2 regions of the Anaerococcoides asporogena genome follow, and region 1 is predicted to be linked to the other one. Evidence: riboswitches for the same ligand, from Rfam matches in the RefSeq annotation. Region 1 holds a riboswitch; the other holds the start of a gene.

The links. Region 1 has a riboswitch for FMN ahead of ribD (bifunctional diaminohydroxyphosphoribosylaminopyrimidine deaminase/5-amino-6-(5-phosphoribosylamino)uracil reductase RibD). Riboswitches for the same ligand answer to the same signal wherever they lie in the genome.
Region 2: another riboswitch for FMN. It lies ahead of P6M73_RS09970 (ECF transporter S component); the one in region 1 lies ahead of ribD (bifunctional diaminohydroxyphosphoribosylaminopyrimidine deaminase/5-amino-6-(5-phosphoribosylamino)uracil reductase RibD).

Annotation. Positions count from the first base shown of each region.
Region 1 is NZ_CP120965.1:3,052,694-3,057,077, reverse strand. It holds gene P6M73_RS14030 (hypothetical protein) at 43-465, shown strand; gene P6M73_RS14025 (hypothetical protein) at 727-1,236, shown strand; FMN riboswitch at 1,600-1,713, shown strand; gene ribD (bifunctional diaminohydroxyphosphoribosylaminopyrimidine deaminase/5-amino-6-(5-phosphoribosylamino)uracil reductase RibD) at 1,875-3,017, shown strand; gene P6M73_RS14015 (riboflavin synthase) at 2,990-3,670, shown strand; gene P6M73_RS14010 (bifunctional 3,4-dihydroxy-2-butanone-4-phosphate synthase/GTP cyclohydrolase II) at 4,021-4,384, shown strand, end outside.
Region 2 is NZ_CP120965.1:2,150,987-2,155,370, reverse strand. It holds one part of gene prfB (peptide chain release factor 2) at 1-66, shown strand, start outside; gene P6M73_RS09975 (Tex family protein) at 63-2,228, shown strand; FMN riboswitch at 2,380-2,495, shown strand; gene P6M73_RS09970 (ECF transporter S component) at 2,580-3,188, shown strand; gene P6M73_RS09965 (SDR family oxidoreductase) at 3,638-4,339, shown strand.

The DNA.
Region 1 (4,384 bases):
AATGATCAAACCAGCAAGACATTGCCCGGATGCGAGATTCTTATGAATCAGATCACGAGCAGTAATCAGACCGATTCCTTGGGGCAGACGAAGGATAAGGCAATTAATACTCAACCGACAGCATCTGTCTCTAGTGTTGTAACAACCAAAATGCTTTACAACAATCGTGGTGCCATAAGAATTAAAGCATTTGGCAATAATCAAGTAGGATCTCCATCTGAAGGTACTTGCTCTGCGGTGGCAACCTGCCTGGGGCTCACCTATCTTGATTCACTAAATTCAAATGTACTTCTAAGTGGATACACTCCGGAAAAGCTAGTCAGTGCCGATTTTAAAGCAGGGCTTTATCCTCAAGCTATCAAGCTTCATAATTTAATGTCACAAACTTATGGGATGGGTCCTCTAAGTTGGGCTGATGGAATTGTTGATCCTCTGAACAAGTGCTTATGTAAGGGAACAAATTGATAAGGGATATCCTGCCATGATGACCACATTTTTGGCTGATGGCTATAATTTTCATACCATGCTCATCTATGGCTATCGAAAACTGTCGGATGGAGACTATGAGTATTGTGTCCATCCCGGGTGGTATGGAGCTCCTTATATATTAAGTTCGTCCACTACTGAGCCGGTTGTGGCTTTAAAATGGGTTCCGGCCAGTTTTGCTAAGTATTCGTATAAATTAAGTATCAATAACTAATGCGAAGACCACTTTGGAGGAAAAATATGGTTCACAGGATTACCATTGGAAAGGTACTCAAGTACCTGATAATTACAGTCTCTCTGGCTATTTTAGCGTACACTCTCTACGTTGCAGCCGGTTTTATCTATGCCAGAATTTATTATGCCCCTTCGCCAGTATCTGAAGTTTCTTCTCTTGAGGAAATGAAACAATTAGTGGAACCCCATGGTTTCGTTCTGCCCGAGAATTACCTGAAGGCTCAGAACTGCACATTTACAGTCTATCGTGAAACACAGGACCGAAGATCGAAGGTAATCGGATACGCGATCCATGCAAATCTGGGAACCTCAGAAGAAATTACACTTTCTGCATCTCATGAAAAGAGTGAGGGCGTACGTTTCAAAGAGATCCTCATCGATGGACAGATTGTTTATCAGTGGGATGATGCAAGTGTCGTTGAACTTAACTCGAAATTTTATACACTGAGCTATTATCGTTCACTGGGCGGTGAAGCAGAGAAGATTCTGAAAGAATTGATTTCTCGCTCAAAATAACCTTTTTGTTGTCGAAAGGATGAATGTGACAGGAAGGCCAGTGGGTCCAGCAGGGAATTGCACCTTCATAACGACTCTCTGGAGGGTTCATTGATTTCGAAAGCAACATCGACGGAACGATCCGACGGCACTTGATCCGTCGGATTAGTCCTTTCCGGTATTTTTCGCGAAAATGGCGCATTCTGCCGGAGGTGCTGAATTGAAATAATCGGAGCAGGCAGGGGCTACCACCATGGTCTTTTGCTGAATGCAACGGTAAATTTTTATCAATCGAAAAATTAACCCCCGTGTGGATTGATCGGTTTATCATCCGGATGATATTGACAGCGTGCGCTGCTGACGGTATTGTAGGAACAGAATTAAATGAGTCTTCAGGGCAGGGTGCAATTCCCTACCGGCGGTACAGCCCGCGAACCGTAAGGTTGATTCGGTGTAACTCCGAAGCCGACAGTAAAGTCTGGATGGAAGAAGATGATTGAATGATGTTCCGATTTTTTGGTCGGAGGTCTCCTCATATTCGTTTTTATGGCCCTGAGCTTATCTCAGGGTCTTTTTGATATGGTCCGACACTGAGAGAAAGGAGAATCAGAGTGGATATTCAGCGGGAACAAGGAATCCAGTCCGGTGAAGACCGGTTCATGCGGCGCGCTTTGGAGCTGGCCCGTCAGGGAATCGGCTATACCAGTCCCAATCCTCTGGTGGGGGCCGTCCTGGTACGGAACGGCCGAATCATCGGTGAGGGGGCGCATCAGCAGTATGGCGGACCCCATGCGGAAGTGAATGCCATCAACTCTGCCACAGAGTCGGTGGCGGGAGCAGAGCTTTATGTCACATTGGAGCCATGCAATCATCAAGGCAAGACACCACCCTGTACCGAATTGGTGATCCGAAGCGGGATCCGTCGAGTGGTGATCGCCATGGAGGATCCCAATCCCAAGGTATCCGGCCGGGGCATCAAGTGTCTTGAAAAAGCCGGTATTGATGTCTGCTGCGGGGTTCTGGAGAATGAAGCCAGGGCATTGAACCGTCCGTTCATCAAGCATATTGCCCAGGGTGTTCCTTATGTTCTCCTGAAGACGGCCATGACACTGGATGGCAAGATCGCGACAGTGACGGGGGAATCCCGCTGGATTTCAGGAGCGTCAGCCAGAGCTTATGTCCACGAGCTGAGGCATCAGTATACCGCCATTATGGTTGGAATCGGGACGGTTCTGGCCGATGATCCGTCACTGACAACGCGGCGGGAAGGACGGGAAGGTGTACATCCCATACCGATCATTGTCGATTCGACGGCTCGGATTCCGCTTCAGGCAAAGGTTCTGCACGGTCCAACCGGCGTATCGCCGATTCTGGCGACGACGGCGGCAGCCCCGCCGGAAAAGCTGCGCCAGCTCCAAGCGCTGGGCTGTCAGGTGACAGTCCTGCCGGATGCGGAGAATGGGGTGGATCTGCAGGAACTGATGCGTGTGCTGGGCAGCCGGGGCATCGACAGCATCCTGCTGGAGGGGGGCGGTGAACTTGCGGCATCGGCTTTGCAATCAGGCATCGTTGATGAGGTTCAAACCATCATTGCGCCAAAAATCCTGGGGGGGCGGACGGCTCGCACCCCGGTGGGCGGAATCGGAATTGCCCGGCTTGATCAGGCAGTTGCGCTGTCCTACCAGGAAGTGCGTCAACTGGGAGAAGATCTTCTGATCAAAGCCCAGGTCAATCAGCCGGAGAAAAGAACCCATGCAAAGGGAGGTGCAGCCAGTTGTTTACAGGAATCATCGAGGAAGTAGGCGCTTTGCGCACGATTACCAGGACCGCCCGGTCGATCCAGGTAACGATTGCTGCTGCCCGTGTTCTGGAAGGCCTGCAGCCTGGGGACAGCATTGCCACGAACGGAGTGTGCCTGACTGTGACCCGGTTTGACGCCCGTGGCTTTACCTGTGATGTCATGCCCCAGACCATGACCGCGACGACCCTGGGGGATCTGACGCCGGGCGATCCGGTTAATCTGGAACGTGCTCTGACGCTGAGTCAGCGGCTGGGCGGACATCTCGTTTCGGGACACATTGACGGAACAGGCCGCATTACAAAGCTGGAACGCGATGACATTGCAGTCCGGATCACGGTCAGTGCACCGCTTCATTTGATGCGGTATTTCACCCCGAAGGGCTCCGTGGCACTGGATGGGATCAGTCTGACCTTATCGGCCGCGAACCAGGATTCCATTGAGGTCTCGGTTATTCCGCACACCTGGCAGCATACAGCCCTGGCTAACAAGCAGGTCGGGTCAGCCGTCAACCTGGAATGCGACCTGATCGCCAAATACGTGGAACGGTTGCTGTCGGGGCCTGGATCCACGGCAGCCGGATCGGGACCAGAACCAGAACCTGTACAATCCGGAGAGCTGAACACCGGATTTCTGGCGGCTCACGGATTCCTGTAACTGCCGGCCACCAGAATAACTGATGATTTCACTCACAGATTGAATCCAAAAGATAGTTGTTACCGATCGGACCGTAACACGTGATCTCTTTGCAGAAAGAATCGAAAAGAGAAATAAAAGAGATAGAGAAGAGATTCGAGAAGAGATTCGAAAAGAGATTCTAATCGAATGCAGAAGCGGTCGAGCAGTTGATAGAGACTTAATAGGATCCCAAACGGTGATCCTGAAATGCCTTAACCCAAACAGACAGATATGGATGATTCAACGAAAGATGAATGGATCGGCAGAACCTGAAAGCAATTTTATGATAGAGCAGGCTGACAGCCTGAAACAAACGAGGGGGAGAAAATATGAAGCGATTCAACACGATTGAAGAAGCATTGGAAGAACTCAGAAACGGACGGATTATCGTTGTGGTGGATGACGAGGATCGGGAGAATGAGGGCGATTTATTAATGGCTGCGGAGAAAGTGACGCCACAGGCGATCAATTTCATGGCGCAGCATGGCCGAGGACTAATCTGCATGCCCATGACGGGGGAGCGACTGCTGGAGCTGGGAATTCCAACCATGGTCAATGTGAATACAGACTCTCATCAGACTGCTTTTACGGTCTCGGTGGATGCCATGGAAACAACAACGGGGATTTCGGCCGGGGAGCGGGCGTTGACGGTGGCGCGGCTGCTGGATTCGAATGCGAAACCGGAGGACTTCA
Region 2 (4,384 bases), 900 kb from region 1:
GGAAACATCGATTTATTTATTAATGCCTATTTACAGGCCAGAGTACAGGGGGATTTACAGGAATGATGAGACTGGAAGAACAGATCGCACAGGAACTGGGGATCAGGACGGAGCAGGTAGAGGCAGTGGTTGCGCTCCTTGACGAAGGCAACACGGTTCCGTTTATTGCCCGTTACCGGAAAGAAAAAACCGGTTCACTGGATGATGAAGTTCTGCGTAAACTCTCTGAGCGGCTGACCTACCTGAGAAATTTCAATGCCAAGCGGGAGGATATCGAGCGTCTGATTACAGAACAGGGCAATATGACCGAAGACATTCTGGAAGCCCTGCGTCAGGCCTCGACGGTGACGGAACTGGATGACATCTACCGTCCTTTCCGGCCCAAGAAGCGGACCCGGGCGATCATCGCGATGGAGAAGGGTTTGAAGCCACTGGCAGATTATATTTTGGCCGGGCAAGGCGAAGTTCTGCCGGCAGCTCAGGAGTATGTGGACGAGGAGAAGGGAATCAAGTCGGAGGACGAAGCGATCGCCTATGCCCTGGATATCCTGGCGGAGCAATTTTCAGACGATGCCGAGAACCGGAAATGGATTCGGGATTATGCTCAGAAGCTGGCAGCCATCACCTCCACCGGATCTGGCGAAAATTCACCCTACGAGATGTATTTTGATTTCAATGAACCGATCCGCGCCATCCCCGGTCACCGCATCCTCGCGCTGAACCGCGGGGAAAAGGAAGGGGTTCTGAAAGTCAGCATCGAACTGGATCAGCAGATCATTGAAGACCATATGCTGGATCATCTGGAAACAATCAACAGCAAGAATCGGACCTATCTGGTCCGGGCAGTCAAAGATTCCCTGAAGCGCCTGATCTGGCCCTCCATTGAACGCGAAGTCCGCAATCAGCTGACCGAAAAAGCAGAAGCAGGGGCCATTGATGTCTTTTCCAAGAACTTGTCAGCCTTGCTGCTTCAGGCACCGGTCAAAGGCAAACGCGTGATGGGTTATGATCCGGGATTCCGCACGGGCTGCAAGATTGCAGTGCTGGACGAAAACGGTAAATACCTTGAATCCACCGCGGTTTTCCCCACAGTGCCGCGCAACGACGTGGCGGGAACCATTCGCACGCTGAAAGCGCTGATTCGGAAACATAAGGTGGAAGTTATCTCCCTTGGCAACGGGACCGCCTCCCGGGAATCCGAAGAGGTTCTGGCACAGCTGATTGCCGAACTGAAGAAAGATCAGATCGAGGTCGGCTATGTAGTTACCAACGAGGCAGGAGCATCTGTCTACTCTGCTTCCCAGCTGGCGACTCAGGAATATCCTGACCTGGATGTTACCGTCCGCGGAGCGATCTCCATCGGCCGTCGGCTCCAGGATCCGCTGGCGGAGCTGGTCAAGATCGATCCCAAGAGCATTGGCGTTGGTCAGTATCAGCATGATATTGATCAGAAAAAGCTGGATGAGTCTCTCACCGGCGTCGTTGAAGACTGCGTCAACAGTGTGGGCGTGGATCTGAATACCGCCACACCGAGCCTGTTAACCTATGTATCCGGAATTAACAAGACCCTGGCTGACAATATTATTCTTTATCGGGATGAGGTCTCCGGCTTCAAGTCCCGGAAAGAGCTGTCCAAGGTCAAGCGCCTGGGCCCCAAGGCATTTGAACAGTGTGCCGGGTTCCTGCGGGTGCCTGAATCCGACGAGATTCTGGACCGTACCGGGGTTCATCCGGAGTCCTATCATGTAGCCCGTGAGCTGCTGGAGCTGCTGGGCTATCAGAAGTCTGACGTGCGTTCCGGCGGGTTGGATGACCTCAAAGCCAGGGCAGACCGCTATCCGATGAGCAAACTCAGTGAAGAAACAAAGGCAGGAATTCCAACGCTCCAGGATATTATCAAGGAGCTGATGAAGCCCGGCCGGGATCCTCGGGAGGAGCTGCCGCAGCCAATCTTCAAGACCGGAATCCTGGAACTGAAGGATCTGGAAGAAGGCATGATCCTGCAGGGGACTGTCCGCAACGTGTCTGATTTCGGCGCATTCGTGGATATCGGAGTGCATCAGGACGGCCTGGTCCATATCAGTCAGCTGGCCGACCGATTTGTCAAAAATCCCATGGAAGTCGTCAAGGTCGGAGACATTGTTGAAGTCCGCGTCATCGGAGTTGATCTGGGCCGGCGCCGAATTTCGCTTTCCATGAAGGGAATGGGAAAAACCGCTAAGCGCTGATTGAGGCTGGATTCTGGTCAAAAAAGTCGGAGCCTGCGCCTCAACACCGGATTCAGATCATGGTTTTCAATTCGACAGAGCTTTGATGAAATCTTCACGAACCCGTTGCCAGATTCGATCGCATGTAATATAATACAGATGTAAAATAAATAAATATCTTCAGGGCGGGGTGTAAGTCCCCACCGGCGGTATAGCCCGCGAGCCTTAACAGGCTGATCCGTTGCAACTACGGAGCCGACAGTATAGTCTGGATGAAAGAAGAGATTAGTATGATAATCGAAGCCCTGGCATTTTGCCGGGGTTTTTTTGTCACTCTACTTCTGAAGATATCAAATCTCAGGAGGTTTTATTATGTTAAACACCAGGACATCCACCCAAGTTACCGTGAAAGGCGCTCTGCTTGTCGCCATTGCCTTCATCTTCACTTACTTTGAATTCCCGATTCTTCCGTCCGTGCCATGGCTCAAACTTGATTTTTCAATGGTGCCGCTCCTGCTTGGCGCACTGGCGCTGGGACCTGGAACCGGTGTGCTTCTCACCGCACTGCTGCAGGTGATCCTGTTCGCAACCAAATCAAGCACCGGCGGAGTCGGAGAAATTGCAAATTTTATCGTGATCTCCACCATGATTGTTGTTGTCAGCCTGGTCTATAAGAAGCACCGCAACCTCACCGGTCTGGTAACTGGTCTGCTGCTCGGAACCCTTGGCTTTACCCTTGCGGCGGTACTGGCCAACAAATTCATTCTGGTTCCGCTGTTCTTCCCCGGTGAATTCCCCGGAGGTCAGGCAGCCTATGAGACGTACCTTTACAGGATGGTTCCTCTGTTCAATGCGATCAAGGGTGTTTCAGTCGCATTGCTGTCCGCGCTCTTGTATTCCAGACTTGAGCGGTTTCTGAAAGTGGAATCTTCCAAATCAGTCAGCCAGCTGGAAAATACTCGTCTGCGCAAAGCCAACTAAGCCCCTGCTGATCAGAATATCGTAAAAAGAAGTCGATCCATGTGATCGCCGATTCATCACCACCCCGTCCCACCAAGGCCTTGAGCCGGAAGGGGACGGGGTGGTTCTTTGAGCGGAATTAGACCGATCTGCGCAATCAGGCGAGAAGTGAACATGTAGGAGACACAACTTTTCCGAATTTTCGCATACAGGTGACAGCAGTTAGCTCAGAGATACCAGTGGCCAGAGATGACAGACCAGCCAGTAGCCAGAGAAGACAGACCAGCCAGTAGCCAGAGAAGTGAGAGTAGCCAGTGAAGCTACAGAAGCAAGAAAAGCGAGAGAAGTGAGAGAATCGAGAAAAGTTCAGACAGGATTTCATCCAGAGAGGTTGGAAGATGGCAATCAACCCTCCACTCTGAACGAATGGTATGATAGGGATATAGTATTTACCCAAGGAGGTTCATGCAATGGAACAGCAAACAGTTGTCGTCACAGGGGCTGGCAGCGGACTGGGGGCAGCCCTGGTGAGGAAATACTCTGAAAAGGGGGCTCATGTGTGTCTGATTGGTCGAACCGAGGATAAGCTTCAGACCGTGGCGGCAAGCCTTGTGGGAAGCTGGGACTGCTTTGAGGCGGATATCTCGCAGGTGGCCCAGATTCGAAACGTGATTCAATCAATCCTGGACCGGCGGGGCAGGATTGATGTTTTGATCAACAGTGCGGGCGTCATCGCGCTGGGAGCGGCACAGGAGCTCATGGAGTCCTCCGTCCATGAAATGATTGACACCAATCTCAAGGGCACTATCTTCACTTCCCAGGCGGTCCTGCCTCATTTTAAGGAGCGAAATCAGGGAATTCTGGTGAACATCATTTCCACCGCCGGTCAGGAAGGGAAAGCCGGAGAATCCGTCTATTGTGCCAGCAAATTTGGAGTAAGAGGATTTACCGAAAGTCTTCAGGTGGAGCTGAAAGATACGGATATCCGGGTGATGGCAGCCTATATGGGCGGTATGAATACAGAATTCTGGGACGGAATCTTTCCGGCGGAGAAAACAGCCCGACTGATGGATCCCAGAGATATCGCCGACCTGCTCATTAATAACATTGAATCCAGACCAAATCTTTCGGTCACATCAGTGACCATTAAAAATCATATGGGGAAGAAATAGGCCATCCGAACAGTCAGAAAAATACATACTGAAATATTCCCTGAA